Regions from separate parts of the Blautia faecis genome, predicted to be linked through region 2. Evidence: riboswitches for the same ligand, from Rfam matches in the RefSeq annotation. Region 2 holds a riboswitch; each other region holds the start of a gene.
The links. A riboswitch is a leader RNA that binds a small molecule or an ion and turns the genes downstream of it on or off. The one in region 2 is predicted to bind cobalamin.

Region 1 (6,590 bases), on a different contig from region 2:
CAGAAGGTCTGTATAGTGTGTTTCCAACGGATCATAAGGTGCAAATTTTCCCGCGAACAATGCAAATAATAAGAAAAGCACTGCAAATGCCATTATAATCACAAAACGAATCCATAATTTTTTCTTACTCTTCATGTTGCAGGGCTCCTCTTCTAATTCTTGGATCAAGCCACTGGTAAGATATATCTACCAAAAGATTCACCAGTACATAAATACATCCCATCCACATAACATATCCCTGGATCAGCTGGTAATCTCTGCCGGAAATCGCAGCCACTGCTGCGCTGCCGATTCCATTCCAGCTAAAGACCGTTTCAACGATCATTGTTCCACCAAGTAATCCTCCAAATGACATGCCGAGCATTGTCACTACAGTAAGCAGGGAATTTGGCAGCACATGAAAGAAAATTGTACGAAACCTTCCAATTCCCCTTGCTTGACAGCCATTTATATATTCCTCATTCATCTGCTCGACCATTACCGCCCTGATCCGTCTTATGTAGTACGCACTCATGCTTAACGAAAGTGTTACAGACGGCATGATCAGACTTTTAAAAGAATCTGATCCCCCCACAGGCAGCCAGTGCATCTTAACTGCAAAAAAATAGATCATCATCATACCAACCCAGAAGCTAGGCAGTGAAATTCCAATAAAAGACATAAACCGAATAATATAATCAGCCTTTTTATCCTTATATACTGCTGATAAAATTCCTAACGGAAAAGAAATTAATATCATCAGAATAAACGATGCAACTGCCAGTTTAACCGTATTGGGGAGTTTTCTTCCTAATACTTGGGAAACGGGCTGTGCATATTTTACCGACATTCCGAAATCGCCATGTAACGCACCCTTCAGCCAGTTCACATACTGCTCTCCAAAAGATTTGTCTAATCCGTATTTTTCTTCAATCTTTGCGATTACCTCCCGGTCATGACCTGCACCCATAGATTCTGCCAGCTGTTCAGCTGGATTTGACGGCAAAATATATGTAAGTCCAAAGGTCATCAGAGACAGCCCAAACAAAATAATCACAAGTGAAATCAGTCGTTTTATAATCTCTCTTTTCACTTTTTCAGCCTTTCTGTGCTACAATACAAAAACTCATCGGTAAAGGGCTGCCAGCTATTTCCACCTGTATTTTATGAAATCCTGTTTCTACAAGTTTATTAAAATCCCAGGCAGGTCGATCTACCTGACTCATTGGCAATTTCTTTGCAATTTCATCCATAATGGAAAAATCTACATTTTCTTTATTATGTCGCGCATGGCACCCTTGTTCTTCTTTTTCATGTCCCCGCTGAAACTCATCATAGGCTTTCTGATACTTATCACTAAAAAAACGGCGATAATAATTTCCATCTTCCAGAATTAGAATTCCATCTTTTTTTAGAACCCTGTACGCTTCCTCATAAGCTTTATCTGCATGCTCCAGGTTCCAGAATACGTTTCTTGATACCACTGCGTCGAAGGAATTATCAGCAAATTCTAAGCTTTGCACATCCATCTGATGAAGTTCTGCTTTAAGTCCTTCTGTCTCCAGATTTCTTCTGACTTCTTCCAGCATTTTTGTGCTATAATCTACCGCAGTCACCTGAAATCCCATCGAAGCAAGCAAAGTGGTAAAAAAGCCAGCGCCACACCCATCATCTAATACATGGCATCCCGTTTTAAGAGAATTTTTGAAAATATTTTCCCATCTCTCTCCAGGTTCTGTTTTTCTTTCTTCCATACTGGCATCTGAAAATCCTCCAGCTCTCATATCCCAATATGACTGAATATTCTTTAACAATTCTGCCATTTGTGTTTATCCTTTCCAATAGCATAAACTTCTGCCAAATCAGGGAATTCATGTAATAAAAGCGTGAAAAAGCCGCTGCTAACGCAGCGGCTTAATGACATAATAATCCTGTTATATAAAACCAACCCCTATACCGTGCCCCGCAGCAAAAGTTCTTCATTCTGGCCGGTATTCTGGCTCCAGTGTCATCATAATGCTTTCCCTTCCCGATAAAAATTCAGTGGTTTCGAAAGCTTACTCAACTGTTACAGCTACGGCATAGCACAGGATTTTCACCTGTTTCCCGTTTGACCTGCTAGAATTTATTTTAATTTCCACCAGGCACCAAAATGGTCGTTTTATTCAATTCTCAACACAACATCAAAAAAGTATAATACAGCATTTCCTGTTTGTCAATCAGAATTTATCAGGCCTCTATATCCTCAATATCCTCTCCATCCGGTACCGGCCAGATATTGATACAGTTCGGGGTCTCGATCTTACGTGGTTTGCCCTTCATCATAATGATGTTCTTCTCGTAGTCAACCTTGAAGGTTGTAATGCTGTTGCTGGAGTGGTTGGCAACGGCAATGTGCTGATTATCCGGGAAAATAACAAGGTCTTTCGGATAATCACCACTTACAGGAAGAACAAATTTACGATCCAGAAGACCAGTCTCACCATCTACCTCAAACATACCTACTGTATTCTCACCTGCTGTAGTGCAGAATAAATGCTTGCCATCCGGTGCAAGAGCAAGACCTGATGCGGCATTATGAGATACGCTTCCGTCTTCCTTCTTCGCAAGGGTGGAAACACTTTGAAGCAGCTCAAACTCCGGAGTATCACCCTCTCCATTGTAGCTGTACACTTTAATCTCATTGCTCAGCTCAAACAGAACATATGCATAACGTCCATCTGCACTGAAACGGATAATACGCGGTCCGCTCTCTCTCGGGCATCTTACAATATCCACCAGCTCCAGCTTATCTGTCCGCTTATTAATACGATAGACCTTGATCTGGTCAATTCCATTATCTACTGCGCAGAGATATTTATTATCCGGAGTAGGACGTACACAGTTTACGTGAGGACGGAAGTTACGCTCTGCAACACTTCCAAGACCAGTGTGGAAAACACCGTCCATAACACTTCCAAGACGTCCATCCTTATGAGTGTGTACAACGGTTACCTTTCCATCGTGATAACCTGCTACGTAAAGATATTTGCCATCTACGTCTGTAGCAAGGAAACAACCTCTCATGCCATCAATATCCACGCTGTTGATACGTGCCAAATCGCCATTATGATCACGCTTGAATACCGCAACGCCCTCATCCTCGATAGAATAAAGGTATTTTCCATTCTTGGATACCGCGGTATAAGACGCATTACTTACTTCCACTTCACTTCTCTCTGTGAGAGTACCTTCTTCCAGGTTCACGTCATAAACCTGAATTCCCTTGCTGGTTCCGTGAGTATAGGTTCCTACATAAGCCACATATTTCTTACCCATTTGTCTAGCCTCCTACAGTCTCTTTCTGGAAACCATCCGTTCACGCTGTTCTTCCGATCTTTTTTACAGCGTAGCGGGTCACTGTGCAGCTCTGAATATTACTGCATTCTCTATATCAGTAAATCCTCTGCCACGGTTCATTTATTACAGCCGCATTTTATTACAGCAACTCGTATTCTGGTTTCTTTTATGTAATTGTGTCTAAATTATACCACACACATTTTCAAAGAACAAGCTTTACTGCATCCAGAGTTTCCATAATAATTTCATCTGTATGAGCCGCTGACAGGAACATGGCTTCAAACTGGGACGGAGCCATATGAATTCCCATATTCAGCATTTTTTTGAAATATTCTGCAAATGCCACTGTGTCAGAAGATTTTGCGGAAACATAATCTACAACAGGCTGTCCCGTAAAGAACAGGCTTCCAAGAGAGCCCACATAATTCATCTGGTAATTCAGACCTTTTTCTTTCACGATTTTTCCCATTCCACCGTAGAGAAGCTCTCCCTTTTTCTCCAGTTCCGTGTAAATTTCCTGATGGTCATACAAATATTTCAGCTGGGTAAGCCCGGCAGCCATAGCTACCGGATTTCCGCTTAAAGTACCTGCCTGATATACTTTTCCTGCCGGAGCAACCAATTCCATCACATCTCTTCTTCCGCCATATGCACCTACCGGCATTCCGGCACCAATGATTTTTCCATAAGTAACCAGATCCGGTGTTACACCAAAATACTGTGCTGCGCCGCCAAATGCAAGTCGGAATCCGGTAATCACCTCATCAAAAATAAGAAGGGCATGGTATTGGTCGCAAAGAGCGCGAAGTCCCTGCAGAAATCCTTCCCTTGGCGGAACTACACCCATGTTGGCTCCAACTGCTTCCACGATCACTGCTGCCACCTGACCCTCTGCCTGCTGAAAAAGAGTCTCCACACTGCCAAGATCGTTGTAAACTGCCAGCATAGTATCCTCTGTACAGCCTTTTGGAACACCGGCACTGTCCGGCACACCACTTGTCATCACACCGGAACCTGCGCTTACCAGCATGGCATCACTGTGTCCATGATAGCAGCCTGCAAATTTGATGATCTTATTTTTCCCCGTATAACCTCTTGCAACACGGATTGCACTCATAACAGCCTCTGTACCAGAATTGACCATTCGGATCATATCCACATGCGGGATTCTGTCACAGATAAATTCAGCCATTTCCACTTCGATCTCTGTAGCGCATCCAAAGCTCAGACCTTTTTCACAGGCCTTCAGAACACTTTCCCGTATTGCAGGAAAATTGTGTCCCAGGATCATTGGTCCCCAGGAATCTATGTAATCAATATAGCGGTTGCCATCTACATCATAAATATAGCAGCCATCTGCACGTTCAATAAATCTCGGTGCTTCTCCTATAGCGCCATATGCACGCACCGGACTGTTTACACCGCCGGGGATTCTTTTTACCGCTCTCTCAAAAAGCTTCTCAGACTTTGTCATTATCCGATTCTCCCTTCCTCCATCATTTTTGCAATTTCTTCTGCAAAATAAGTGATATAAATCTGGGCACCTGCACGATAAGCTCCCACCGCCATTTCTCCAATGATCCGCTCTTCGTCGATCCAGCCCATCTTTGCCGCCGCCTTCACCATGGCATACTCACCACTTACACTATAGGCAGCTACCGGAACATTCACAGCCTTGGAGATCTCAGATACCATATCAAGATAAGACATGGCAGGCTTCACCATAATAATATCAGCGCCTTCTTCAATATCCATAAGAGCTTCTTTCATTCCCTCTCTTCTATTGTGGAAATCCATCTGATAGCTCTTGCGGTCTCCAAAAGCAGGAGCACTTCCGGCTGCATCACGGAACGGGCCATAGAACGCAGAAGCGTATTTCACCGCATAAGACATGATTGGAATATTGGTATAACCGCCCAGATCCAGTTCTTTACGGATGGCAGCTACACGTCCGTCCATCATATCGGAAGGCGCGATCATATCAGAGCCAGCCTGCGCATGAGACAGAGCTGTTTTTGCCAGAAGCTCCAATGTCTTGTCGTTGTCAACATCATGGCCGCAAAGAACGCCGCAGTGACCGTGAGAGGTATATTCACACATGCACACATCTGTCACATAATACATCTCTGGAAATCTGCTCTTTGCTTCCCGAAGTGCCTTCTGTACAATACCATCCTGAGCGTAAGCGCCGCTTCCGACTTCATCCTTATGAGCCGGGATTCCAAAAAGCATAATGCTGTTTACCCCTGCTTTTTCCAACTGCTCCAGCTTATAGGGAAGACGGTCCAGGCTGTAACGGTACTGCCCTTCCATGGAAGGAATCTCTTCCTGGATTCCATTTCCTTCCATTACAAACAGCGGATAGATAAGAGAAGATTTGTCCATTCTGGTCTCTCTCACCATTTTTCGCAAATTTGCACTGCCCCTTAATCTTCTAGGTCTCTTAATCAGTTCCATTTTTCTTCACTCCTCTTCAGTGTCTCAACCAGTTCGATCAGACTGTCGATGGTTGCTTTTTCTGACATATATGTCTGCATTCCATAAGAATCCGCCGCTGCACGAGTCTGTTTTCCAATACATGCAGCACGAACCCTGGAATAATCAAGTCCTTTGGTACTCTCCACAAAGCCTTTCACTGTGGAAGCACTGGTAAATACAGCCAGGTCAATGGTGCCCTCTTCAAATTCTCTTTTCTCATTAATAAGAGGACAGCTTACATATCCGGTCTCGTAAGTCGGAATATCATCCACCTGTGCACCTGTTTTTTTCAGTTCTTCTGCCAGCTCCTTGTTTCCAAGGGAGGCTCTTGGAATCAGAATCTTTTCTGTTCCATTTAAAAGAGCGCCAAGTTCTTTTCCAAGGGTATTTCCATCATAAACAGAAGGCATGAAATCCGGATAGATTCCTCTTTCCAGAAATTTCTTCTTTGTGCCCTCACCGATCACCGCGATTTTTGCATTTCCAAGAGAACGCAGGTCGATCTTCTTTTTCTCCATTTGCCTGAAGAAAACTTCCACGCCTGCAGGACTTGTAAATACCAGCCAGTCATAGCTGCGGATATGAGAAAAGGCCTGGTACAGTCTGCTCTGATCCTCCAGAGGGATAATACTGATGGATGGAAGTTCCAGTACTTCTGCACCTTTCTCCCGAAGAAGGGCCGCAGTTCTGGAAATATTCTCCTTTGGCCGGGTGACAAGAATCTTCCAGCCTGCCAGAGGTAATTTCTCATACCAGGCAAAATCATCTGCCAAAGTGCAGACCTTTCCTACCAC
Region 2 (6,590 bases):
TATCCTGTTCTCGGCCTTGATGTAAAGTCAATTGTAGAAAGTGCCTATGCTCTTGGGCATAGTGCCTGGTTTACTCATGGAACCGACCGCATCGAACTGATGAACAGCAAGACAAAGGAAGAAGTCACCCTTATGCCGGAAGCCAGAAACAAAGACGAACTGGACAAGCTTCTGGAGGATGCTGGAATTTCAAAGGGATCCACCACTATACAGACTTCCTGTGAACTTACAGATACAGAGCTGGTTATCACTAAGGGAAAAACCGGAATCGGTCCGGATATGGATGCATTGAAAGAAGCGATTCTAAAAGCAATTTCCATAGAAGATTATGAAGCTGTTATCGAATGTCCTACTATGAAGACACCGCCAGAGGAACTGGATCTGGAAGCCTATTATGAAAAAGTACATACAGATGCCACAGATGCTTCTCTGGGGGAAAATAATGAAATTATTCCGGCAGTTACCGGAATTTCATTTGATGTGAAGTCAGCTGCAAAGAAGCTGGAAAAAGCAAAAGAAGGGGCAAAGATTACCATCCCCCTTGAAATAACCCTACCCGAAGTTTCTACAGAAGAGATAGAAGCCCTTCCTTATCTGAATCTTCTTGGTACTTATACTACATATGGCGGCGGTACCGAAAACCGTGTTGCCAATTTGAAGCTTGCCGTGGAAGCCTGTGATGGAGTGGAACTTCAGCCAGGACAGATTTTTTCCTACAACGATACTTTAGGTCCACGTACTGAGGAACGAGGGTACAGGGAAGCAACTGTAATTGTAGGAGGCGAACATGCCCAGGATATCGGAGGCGGAATCTGCCAGATTTCCACTACGTTGTTTATGGCATGCCTGCAGTCTGATCTGACCATTGTTGAGCGTCATAATCACGCTGCCCGAATTGATTATGTTGAGGATGGTCTGGACGCAGCAGTGGTGTGGGGAGGTCAGGATTTCCGTTTTCAGAATAATACTGCTTATCCAATTAAAATTGAAGCCTCTTACGATGAAAAAGAGGAAGCCGTAACGGTATCCATTTACGGAACCCAAACTGACAATAATACGGTAGAGATTACTACAGAGCATTCCGATCCAAACACCTGTAAAACCTACCGCAGTGTCTACGATGAGAATGGAACACTTCTCCGCACAGATGAAGTCGGGTACAGTAAATACAAGCAATAACCCTATAAATCTATTGATTTCGACATAACGGTCTGCTATAATGAGGTGAATTGAATAAATCCGTTTTCAGTGCCAGACATATCTGTCTGCTACAGCGTGCAGATTGTGGGAATATTTTTTCAACACGCTCTAAGAGGGAATCAGGTGAAAGTCCTGAACGATCCGGTCACTGTAACCAGGGAGTAGAATCCAGTGAAACCATTGGTATATTGCTGAGAAGGATGGATTCTGTGTTGATCTGTAAGTCAGGAAACCTGCTGAATTCGTTTAATGAAAGCTTCCGAAGAAAGTACTTCATTCTCATTAATATATTTGATAATACAATATATTGAATTTTTAGTGCCTGTTTTCTCAGAGGAAGCAGGCATTTTTTTGAAATAATCCTGTCAGGATTGCCCATTGTACAAACAGGCTCCAGAAGCAATTGGGATTTATTCAAACTATAAAATAATAGGAAGAATCGAGGAAAAAGAAATGAAAAGAAATTCAAAACGCTTTCTTGCACTGTTCCTTTCCGTCGCGATGACGGTCACTCCTGCTGTACTTACACAGGCAGAAAATGAGGATGCAAACGTACAGGTTTCTGTTACACCAACTCCAGAAACAGAGGCGGAGAAGACTGCTGTTGCTGCTGAGACTCCTGTGCAGGAGAACGCAACAGCTGAGGAAGAAAACACTGACACTACAGTAACTCCGGCAGCAGTGGATGCCTCTGCTGTGAAAGAGACACCTGCTGCTACAGAAACACCTGCCTCTGAGACCACTCCTGAGGTTACTGCATCACCTGCTGAAGAAAGCAAAAATGAGGAAGCAGAAGCTCCACAGCCTACAGCTGCACCAGAAACAACAGAAGAGGGCAAAACCGAAGAGACAGATAAACCAGAAACAAAGCCAGAGGATCTGAACCCAGATGGTTCCAACATGACCATTGACAAGGAAGATAACAGTGCATATAAAATGCTTAAAATCAAAAGCTCTTCTGCTGAATTAAATGGTGATAAAATTAAGATAACCCTCAATACTGACGGAAAGAACTATGAGAAGCTTTATCTTGGTTCTAAAGAAGATCCTGACGAAGCAAAAAATGCAGCAGCAATCGTTGGTACAGAAAATGAAGATGGTTATACTTTCATTTTTGAGGTTCCTGCCAGTGAACAGGTCCAGACTTTCAGCATCGTACCATTTTCTGTAAAAAATCAGAAATGGTACACAAATATGGCTTTGAAACTGAACGTTCCAGGAATGAAAGCCCCGGAACCAACAGCTACTCCAGAGCCAACTGCAGCCCCTGAGCCAACTGCAGCTCCAACCCAGGCACCAGCCCAGAATGAGATTACAGATGCCGGAATCAAGCTTGTAAAAGAAAACGGTGATGAATTTGCAATGTTCGTAATCACCGGTTCCACTGTAAAGGTTTCGGAGGATAAATATATTGTCACACTTTCTACCGCAAAACAGAATTATGACATGATCTATCTTGGCAGTGCCAGTGACTCTGATAAAGAAGCAAATTCCATCAAAGGAGTAGAGAACAGTGCAGGAGGCTATACCTACACCTTTGAAGTTACTGCAAGCAAGGAAGCTCAGACAATAGCAGTCGTTCCTCATTCCAAGAAGAGCCAGAACTGGTACGCAAAGGGTATATTGACGATTACCGTACCGGCAGTTCCAGGATATGGAGAGGCTGCTCCAACACCGGAACCAACTGTTTCCCCAGAGCCTACCGAAGCACCGGTTGAGACTCCTGCACCAACTGAAACTCCAGTGCCAAGCACAACTCCGGAAGCAACCACCACCCCAGAGCCAACAGCAACCCCTGCTCCAGGCAGCTGTGCAAGCGGAATTTATAATATTACAGTAAACTCCAGTTCATCTATGTTCCGTGTAATTGACTGTGTGCTCACTTCCAAAAACGGAAAAATGACAGCTGTTCTTACTTTAAGCGGAACTGGTTACGACTATCTATGTCTGGGAACAAAAGAAGAAGCTGCCGCAGCAGATTCCTCCACCTGGGTTCCATATGTGGCAGACGCAAATGGCAAATATACATATGAGATTCCTGTTGAAGCCCTGGACAATGGAATTGCAGTTGCTGCTTTTTCCCACAAAAACCAGATCTGGTATGACAGGATCCTGACTTTCCAGTCCAGCACTTTAAATAAGATAGGTGACGTACAGGATGATCCGCAGCCAGATACTGCTCCTGACACAACAATCACAGCAACTCCTGCACCCACTGCAAAACCAAATAAAAAACCGACAGCAACTCCTACACCAACAGCAACTCCAAAGCCAGACAAGAAACCGGAAGAGGAATCCAAATACGAATCTGACTTAAGCGGCGGAACAGCATCTGTAAACAGTTCTACTACATTAGCAGATGGAACCTACACTCCTGACAGTTTCTCCTGGTCTGGTGGTTCCGGAAAGGTCAGCATTACCTGTAACAAAGTTACGGTCACAAATGGTCAGGCATATGCGACCATTGTATTCAGCAGTGAATATTACGGTTATGTAAAAGCCAATGGAAATAAATACTACGGTGCATGCGGCGGCGGAACTTCTACTTTCACAATACCGGTAGCACTGAACCAGAATAATACGATCATTGGTATGACAACCAGAATGTCCCAGGCTCATGAAATCACTTACACCATTTATATCGCTTTAAAGGGTGCAAACGATCCGAAGAAAACAGACAAGGATAACCCAGCTGATGACAACAGCATGCTTTCCACAGGAAACAAGAAGCTGGATGATTCTGCACCAGAGATCACAGGTCTTGAGTATAAAGACGAAACTACTCTTGAGCATGCAAAATACTTTAAGCTTTATCACTACGCAAAGGGTATTACCCTTCTTGAAGTAGATATGACAACAGATACTGCAAGAAAACCGGAAACTGTTGATTCCGGAAAAGAAAATGCAAAAACAGAAGCTGCTGATTCCCAGGAACTTACAGGTACAGAAAAGCTCTACATGGGCAATGTTGTAAAATACCTGATCGTACCTGAGGGTGCTGTTATCCCTGCAGGACTTGATAAAGATGTAATCATAATCAACCAGCCGGTAGAATCTGCTTATGTGGCTTCCACAGATGCTCTTAACATTTTGGATAAGCTTGATCTTACAGACAAAGTTACTGCTCTTGGAATGGAAAAAGAGGACTGTACGGTAGACAGCCTTACAGCTGCTCTGGAAGATGGTTCCGTAACTTTTGCAGGAAAAGATGAAGATACAGATTACAAAGCTCTTGTAAAGAGTCAGTGCGGTATTTCTATCCTTTCTTCTGATATTCTCCCGACAGAGGAAGCAGACACAGAAGCAAAAGAAAACCTTCTGAAAGATTCCGCAGAGAAATATTCCACTCTGAAAATCCCGTTTATCGTGGACCGTTCTGCAGATGAAAAGGATGACAATGCAAAAGCTGAGTGGGAAAAAGCTTACGAAGCAATTTTTGTAACTGATGAGGAAGAATAAATTACTATTCTTCACCATATGCACAGTAGCAAGAATAATCAGCAGGAGAAAATAAAAATGTATGACAAAAAGCTGAAATATAAAATTTTAAGTATTTTTGCAGCAACAGTTATGACATTTACTGCCATTACTCCGGTATGGGCAGAAGAGGAGAACCTGGAAGCAGATGCTTCCGGGGAGACTTCTTCTGACACATCAGAAAAAAATGCTGCACCTGAAATTGCAGGTCTGACCTATGAATCCGCCATGGATCTGTCTTTTGCAGAATGCTTTGACGTGTATTATTACAATGACGGTTACAAACTTCTGGACATCCATGATGATGCCAGATATCTGATCGTCCCAGAGGGCAAAGAGGCACCTGATGATCTGGATCCTGAAATCCAGATCCTTCAGCAGCCACTTGACACCATCTACATGGCAGCCACTTCCCCGATGGCATTGTTCGATGCAATCGGAAGTGTAGACTCCATCAAGCTGTCAGGTCTTGATGCTTCCGGTTGGTATATCCAGTCAGCAGCTGATGCTATCAATAACGGCGAAATGACCTTTGCGGGAAAATACGATGAACCGGATTACGAGCTTCTGGTAGGTGACGACTGTGATCTTGCAATAGAGTCTACCATGATCCTTCATGCACCGAAGGTACAGGAGATGATCGAAACTCTTGGAATTCCTGTTTTCACCGATCGCTCCAGCTATGAGAGCCAGCCCCTTGGACGTACAGAGTGGATCAAGCTTTATGGCGCAATGATGAACAAAGAAGAGGAGGCAAAGACCTTCTTTGACCAGCAGGCACAGGTTATTGAGAAGCTAAAGGACTTTACAAATACAGAAAAAACAGTTGCATTTTTCTACATCAATACCAGCGGTTCTCCTGTAGTACGTAATCCTAAAGATTATATTTCCAGCATGATCGAGATTGCCGGTGGAAGAAATGCATTCGCAGATCTTCAGGATGACAGTGGAAAAACTTCCGTTGCCATTACCATGGAGGAATTCTATAATACTGCGGCAGATGCAGATTATCTGATCTACAACTCCAGTATTGATGCGTCTGTAAAAAGCATAGACGATCTTCTTGCAAAAGAAAGTCTGATGGCTGATTTTAAAGCCGTAAAAGAGGGAAATGTCTGGGTAACTGATGATTCCATGTACCAGCATACAGATACAATTGGTGAACTGATCACAGATCTGAACCTGATGCTTACCGGCGGAAGTGAAGAGGATATGACTTTTCTTCATAAGCTGAGCTGACAGCAGGTTCTGTTGTAAATGAAACAAAAATGGAGAAAAATAAAATGAGCAATCAATCCGCTGGAACCAGCTTCCACATGGAAAATTTTAAGAGACGATCTCGTTACGCTATGGTTTTCATTCTGCTGATCCTGGCCTTTGGCCTGATCACAGTTTTGAATATCAACACAGGAAATGTTCATATTTCTCTGTCTGAGATCATAGATATCCTGCTGAAAAAAGCCACAGATACAAAAGAATACAGCATCATCTGGAAAATCCGTCTTCCCAGGATCCTGATGGCTGCCATTCTTGGAGTTGCCTTATCCCTATCTGGTTTTCTTCTCCAGACCTTTTTTGAAAATCCCATTGCAGGACCTTTTGTTCTGGGAATTTCTTCCGGTGCGAAAATGGTAGTAGCTCTTACCATGATTTATTATCTTGGCAGAGCCGTAAACGTAACTTCTTACACTCTGATCATTGCAGCTTTTATTGGTTCCCTGATTTCCATAGGTTTTATTCTTCTGATTTCAAAAAGGATCAAGCACATGGCCACCCTTCTGGTTGCCGGAATCATGATTGGCTATATCTGTTCTGCAGTAACTGATTTTGTGGTAACTTTTGCAGATGATTCCGATATTGTAAATCTTCACGGATGGTCACAGGGAAGCTTCTCCGGTATGAGCTGGAGTAAC
Region 3 (6,590 bases), on a different contig from region 2:
GATCTTTCTACTTCCAATCGTGCGAAAGGATTTGACTGTTCAGGCTTTGTAGGCTGGTCTGCTTATCAGGTAATGCAGACACAGTCCGGTGTAGGATATGGATACACAGTGGTTTCAGGTGAAATTGGAAGCTATTACAAGGGGAAAGGCTGGGGCTCAATCGTAAATCAGTCTTATCTGTCACAGAATGGCTGGGAACTGAAGCCTGGCGATATCGGATACAACGATGGTCATACATGGATCGTTCTTGGACAGTGCAGTGATAAGAGTGTTGTTATCATTCATTCCACTCCGCAGGCAGGTGTCCAGATTTCTGGAACTACCACACCTACAGGAAGCTATTCCAGTGAGGCGGCAGCCCTTGCGAAGAAATATATGTCCTTGTATTCCGGATACAGCATCTTCAACTATCATCCATCCGTTGGAAACTATATCCGAAATGGAAACTATCTGAGATGGAATGGAGATACACTTTCTGATCCGGATGGTTATTACAATATGACAGCAGACCAGATTCTGTACGATCTGTTTGGAAAATAATGGTTAAGTAATATACAAGAGAGAATCAGTGAAAATACTGGTTCTCTTTTTATGTAACAGCGGAAATCTTTGAATTCCCCCTCTGTTGCACAAACACGCTCTGTGTTCTCTTATTTAGACAAATGTATTACGAAATGTTACAAAGTTTTAAAATTTATTGCGATTTAGGGTTGAAATCTTTGCGAGAGTGTGCTAATATGTAGCAAGATTGAATGAAATGTTGCAAACATATTACAAATTGAGCTTTTTAGATTATCAAAAAGATTAACGAGGGTGATGAAACATGAAGAAAAGAATTGTATGTCTGACACTGGCAATTTTAATGTGCGGCTCACAGGTTGTAAGCGTAATGGCTGACCGTGAGAGCGATTTAAGAGAAGAGCAGGCCTGGACAAGCCAGCAGCTGGATGCTACATACGCACGCATGAGTGCCCTGTGGGATCAGAAGCAGCAGCTTGAGAGCCAGATCGAATCTTTGAATTCTGATCTTGTAAATGTAATGGTTTCCATTCAGACTCTTGAAAGTGATATCGCTTCCAAGGAAGCAGAAATTGAGAAAACACAGGGTGACCTGACCAAGGCTCAGAATGCCAAGGATAAACAGTACGGCGCCATGAAGAAACGTATTCAGTATCTTTATGAAAAAGGTGGAAACAATGCATGGTTCCAGATGATGTTAAATGCAGATAACCTTGCAGACCTTCTTACCAGAGCTGAGTATACACAGCAGATGTATGAGCAGGACAGAGAGAGCCTTCAGAAATATGCAAGAACGATTGAGGAGGTTCAGAAATTAGAAGATCAGTATGAGCAGGAGAAAGCTGATTTTGAGACCATGAAGGAAGAATATGAGGCTCAGCAGTCTAACCTTCAGTATCAGTTGGATGTAACCCGTGCGAACAGTGCTGATTGCGAGAATGAGATCGCATACGCACAGCAGCAGGCTACTGAGTATGCGAACCTTCTGGAACAGCAGCAGGCAGAAATTGAGCAGCTTGAGGCAGAACGTATTGCAGCAGAAGAAGAGGCAAGACGTCAGGCAGAGGCAGAGGCCGCAGCAGCTGCAGCAGCACAGGAAGCAGCTCAGAACGGAGATAATTCCTCAGAAGATGTTCAGTATGATGAAGATGGAAATGTTGTAAGTGGTTCTTCTGATGGATCTTCTGATTATGAATACGATGAGTATGGTAATGTAATTGATACTGACAATACAGTTGATTACAATTCCGAGGCAAGCAGCTCCGACAGTTCCTCAGATAGTTCTTCTGACAGTTCATCAGCCAGCAGTTCTTCAGGTTCCGGCTCTTCTGTTGTATCCTATGCAACACAGTTTGTTGGAAACCCATATGTATGGGGTGGAACAAGCCTTACCAGTGGTGCTGACTGCTCTGGCTTTGTGCAGAGTGTATATGCAAACTTTGGCGTAAGTCTTCCAAGAACATCTTATGAGCAGCAGAATGCCGGATATGAAGTATCCTATGCGGATGCTCAGCCAGGCGACCTGATCTGCTATGGCGGACATGTTGCAATTTATATGGGAAATGGACAGATTGTCCATGCATCCAATGCCAGAGATGGCATCAAGGTCAGCGATAATGCTGCATACAGAACGATTACTTCTGTAAGACGTCTTGTGTAATCTGAATAAATGAATTTGTGAGCCCTTTCCGGAGATGAAAATCCGGAAGGGGCTTTTTACTGAAAATAATGTGGAAAAGCAAAGAAAAAAGAAGTATAGTAAGAATAAAAGTATTGTCTGAAAATCGTAACATAAATATTTCGTATAGCCAGATGAGAGGTGGAGAAAAATGCTTAGCCATTATCAGATGAAGGAAATTCCATATTTAAGAATATTAGGAAGAACGAATGGCAGTCTGGAACCGGTAACACTATTTTGGACCGCTTCCGGAATTGAACTGAATGTAAAAGCAACAGAAATATGGGTGAAAATCCGCTCCGATTATGATGTTTTTGAGCCATGGGTGGATGTGATCGTAGACGGCGTATTGTCCCAACGGCTTATGGTAAATAAGGGAGAACAGGAAATCTGTCTTTTCCGTAATATGGAAAGGGATAAGGTAAGAAATGTAAAGCTTCTTCGTGATACCCCTGCGTTTCCCACAGATGAAAAAACATTGCTTCAGCTTCTGGAGGTTGAAACTGACGGTGAGTTTTTACCTCTTGAAACACCAAAGCTCAGATTGGAGGTAATAGGGGACAGCATTACCTCTGGTGAGGGCGGCAGCGGTGCAGGAGAAGAAATGACATGGAATTCCTTTTGCTTCAATGCCGTGGATAATTATGCATATATGGCAGCAAAAGAACTGGGCGCGGTGTACAATTGCATCAGTCAGAGCGGCTGGGGCGTTTTCTGTTCCTGGGAAGGCAATGAGCAGCAGGCAATCCCGCTATATTATGAGCAGGTGTGCGGTCTTTTAAATGGAGAAAGAAACAAACAACTGGGTGCTATGGAAAAATGGGATTTCCAGAAGTTTCAGCCTGATGTGATCGTAGTGAATCTGGGGACAAACGACAGCAGCGGCACGAAGAATATGGACAGAGTTGGAAAGGCTGTGGAAGACTTTTTGAGAAAACTGCGCGTATGTAATCCGGAAAGCTATATTCTGTGGTGTTATGGAATGCTTGGAGCTGAGATTTTGCCTACGCTTGAGAAAGCGGTGGGGAATTATAAAAGAAAAACAGGGGATGAGCGCGTGGAATTTGTGAAGCTTCCGGATACACAGGAAGGAGAATTTGGATCAAGGCAGCACCCTGGGCACAGATCTCATGAAAAAACAGCGAAAATCCTGATGGAGAAGATTCTGGAGAAGCTGACGCTGCTGTTCACGCCGTGACAGCACCATCAGGTTGATAAAAAAATAACAAAAAATCCTTTCAAATGGTTGACAAAGACAGTGACCGGTGGTAATATGATGTCAGTATAATTCCATAGTGAACATATTAAGTGCTGACAGCTATAAGCTGGCAGAAAGAGGGAATCAGGTGAGAAACCTGAGCGATCCGGTCACTGTAACAGAGGAGCGAATCTCATAGTCCATTGTGCTTGCGCATGAGAAGGAGAGAGGATGTGATGATCCTGGAGCCAGGAAACCTGCTTGGTATGGCGAGGTTAAACTTCCGATGAAAGTGTAACAACCAGTTTTGGGGAATCCGCAGCCCTGAGATGTTGTCCGCTTTTGTGAGTGGACATTTTTTATGGAATGATCGCCTGTTCAGAAGAATTATACAGATTAAATGGCAGGCGATACTACTTCGGATGAAACCGTTCCCTCCGCGTATATATGAACGGATCATATTCTACCCCGGAGTAGCATCGCTCCCTCTTAAATAATGATGATTCAGAAGCCGCATATGCGGTATTTTTTTTACACTTTTCCTGAGCCTGTTTGTAGAATTATTCCCGTAATCTCCTGCAGGGTGTGACGCACATCTTACAGAAAGCCTTTTTTAAACACGCTCTGGCCGTATTCTATTCCTGTAAGCGGGATTCTTTTTTTGCATTTGATTTTGGGGCATTACGAAATAGAATATAAAGAATATTTTGTTTTGAGCTGTATGAGATAAGGAGAGAAATATGGAGAAAAAATATTGGGAAGACAAAGAATACGCTTATTTCAGTCATAAGAAATGTGAGTATTTTCCATGCCATAAAGGAGCTGATCCAGAGGACTTTAACTGTCTGTTCTGCTATTGCCCGCTTTATGCCCTTGGAGACAAATGCGGCGGAAATTTCAAATATAATGAGAAGGGATTTAAAGATTGTACGAATTGTCAGCTCCCTCATAAGAAGAAAAACTACGGTTATGTGACAGGAAAATATCAGGAACTTGCTGCGATGATGCAGAAAGTAAGAGAAGCAGATCATAAAAATGAAAATGAGTAATCAAAGAAATAAGTATAAAAAACTCTCCGGAATATATACGAAGTTAAGCTTACGTATTTACATTTCTCGGAGAGTTTTTGCGTAATGCAAAATTCCATTGGAATTCTGCAAGCTGGATCCTTTTTATCGTATGCTTAACAGCATCTTTAATTTCGGAATCTGGTTGTTGAGAATCAGACCCTCTGGAAACATAGCATTATGAACGAAATCAGCGGCATAAGTGAAGTCTCCAATATGCTCTGTTCCATGACTGTCACTGGAAAGCACGATTGGAACCAGATACTTCCGGCAGCAGGACAGGATCTGCGCGCAGTTGGCATGGGTATCGCCCCGATATCCGTAAGGCGCCAGGGAAGCTTCGTTGATTTCAAGGATAACACCGTTTTCACTGGCAGATTTTACAACTGCGTCGTAATCTATGTCATACTGGGGATTATCAATGTGTCCTAGGATCTTTATAACCGGATTCTTCATTACGTTCAGAAAAGCAGCAGTATTTTCTTCCCTGGTCTTTGGCCGGAAATTCTGATAATGCATGCTGGCGATTGCGTAGTCCAGCTTATCAAGAAGCTCCTGTGGCAGATCTGTTTTTCCATCGGTATCCAGAATGTTCAGTTCAATTCCATATAATAATTCCACATCGAAACGCTTCCTGGGCGAATAGATCAGGCTTCGGAAATAAGAAGAAGTTCCGGCAGCCAGAGTGGCTGGTCCGTGGTCTGTGATTCCAAGAAGCTTCAGCCCTTTTTGGGAAGCTGCCTTTGCCATGTCACTGATGGTGCAGGTCGTGCCGTGTCCGCTGGCAATAGAATGTGTGTGTATATCAGAAAGATACATAAAATCATCTCCTAATCAAGATTACGTGAATATATGCAGCTGGTAATTTCACTATAAAAGTGTTTTAAAAAGCCATTTACAGTTAACTTTAGTATGCCAGAGGGCAAAAAACATGTCAATCATAAATAAGAAAAAACAGAGAAAACAAATAAAAACAACATTACAGTACAAGAAAAACCACACATCGCATGCAGAGAAGTGTTGCTTTTTGTTGACACTTGGAAATCAGAAAGGTATAATCAAATCAGAAAATAAAAACTCTTTATTCAGGAGGAGAAAATGGGATACACAGATAATATGTCTCCGGAAATGAAACAGAGAATTGTACAGGAGCTTGTGCCAGGCAAGCAGATTTCCCTGGCACATATCATTGCCAATCCGGATAAGATTCTTTACACCAAGCTGGGTCTTGATCCATCTCTGGATTACTCAAGAGCGGCCATTGGGATCATGACTGTAAGTCCGGCAGAAACTGCTATCATTATGGCAGATATTGCGATGAAATCATCTGGCGTTGAACTGGGGTTTGTTGATCGTTTCAGCGGAAGCCTGATCATCACAGGTACTGTGTCGGAAGTAGAAGCTTCTACTAGCGCAATTCTGGACTATGTGGGAAATAAACTGGGCTTTACTTTATGCCCCATTACAAGGACTTGACAGAATATGAGGAAACTTGTTCTGATCGGTCGCAGCGAGGCTGGAAAAACTACTTTGACCCAGGCCCTGCGTGGTGAAAAAATACATTATCATAAAACACAATATGTAAATAATTTTGATGTGATCGTAGATACGCCAGGAGAGTATGCCCAGACGAAAGGTCTGGGACACGCCCTGGCGTTGTATACATATGAATCAGATGTGGTAGGGCTGCTGGTATCTGCCACGGAACCGTATTGCCTTTTTCCACCTTGCATTACCTGTATGGCCAACCGTGAAGTAATTGGAATTGTTACCAAAATCCACAATCCGGATGCAAATGTAAAACTTGCCACGTCCTGGCTGGAGCTTGCCGGCTGTAAAAAAATCTTTTATGTAGACTCCAGGCAGCAGGAGGGCATTCCGGAGATTTTGGAATATCTTAGGGAAGATGGCGATGTAATGCCATGGGAAAAAGATGCCTCTGATCCTGTGAATTAGAAAATACCTGCCAAATGGGGAAAAACAGTAAAACCACGAAAAACAACATAGCAATCCAGAAAAAAATCCACATAAAACAACATAAAACAACGGAAAAACCTTGACTTATAATGTGGAATGGTGTAAACTTACAACATAACCTAAAAAGTAACAGGCTAGCTATGCCTAGCCA

Region 1: linked by a shared signal. The riboswitch ahead of PGQ38_RS09340 (class I SAM-dependent methyltransferase) and the one ahead of PGQ38_RS14565 (hypothetical protein) in region 2 are both predicted to bind cobalamin.
Region 3: linked by a shared signal. The riboswitch ahead of PGQ38_RS03545 (cysteine-rich small domain-containing protein) and the one ahead of PGQ38_RS14565 (hypothetical protein) in region 2 are both predicted to bind cobalamin.

Annotation. Positions count from the first base shown of each region.
Region 1 is NZ_JAQDKY010000016.1:11,691-18,280, reverse strand. It holds gene nikC (nickel transporter permease) at 1-135, opposite strand, end outside; gene nikB (nickel ABC transporter permease) at 125-1,072, opposite strand; gene PGQ38_RS09340 (class I SAM-dependent methyltransferase) at 1,077-1,802, opposite strand; cobalamin riboswitch at 1,949-2,146, opposite strand; gene PGQ38_RS09335 (lactonase family protein) at 2,209-3,297, opposite strand; gene hemL (glutamate-1-semialdehyde 2,1-aminomutase) at 3,521-4,792, opposite strand; gene hemB (porphobilinogen synthase) at 4,792-5,775, opposite strand; gene cobA (uroporphyrinogen-III C-methyltransferase) at 5,766-6,590, opposite strand, start outside.
Region 2 is NZ_JAQDKY010000034.1:22,598-29,187, forward strand. It holds gene PGQ38_RS14560 (VanW family protein) at 1-1,179, shown strand, start outside; cobalamin riboswitch at 1,263-1,454, shown strand; gene PGQ38_RS14565 (hypothetical protein) at 1,654-4,659, shown strand; gene PGQ38_RS14570 (ABC transporter substrate-binding protein) at 4,717-5,916, shown strand; gene PGQ38_RS14575 (FecCD family ABC transporter permease) at 5,994-6,590, shown strand, end outside.
Region 3 is NZ_JAQDKY010000004.1:68,557-75,146, forward strand. It holds gene PGQ38_RS03530 (N-acetylmuramoyl-L-alanine amidase family protein) at 1-540, shown strand, start outside; gene PGQ38_RS03535 (C40 family peptidase) at 824-2,179, shown strand; gene PGQ38_RS03540 (GDSL-type esterase/lipase family protein) at 2,349-3,395, shown strand; cobalamin riboswitch at 3,487-3,674, shown strand; gene PGQ38_RS03545 (cysteine-rich small domain-containing protein) at 4,136-4,444, shown strand; gene PGQ38_RS03550 (phosphatase) at 4,568-5,281, opposite strand; gene PGQ38_RS03555 (BMC domain-containing protein) at 5,561-5,938, shown strand; gene PGQ38_RS03560 (EutP/PduV family microcompartment system protein) at 5,945-6,418, shown strand.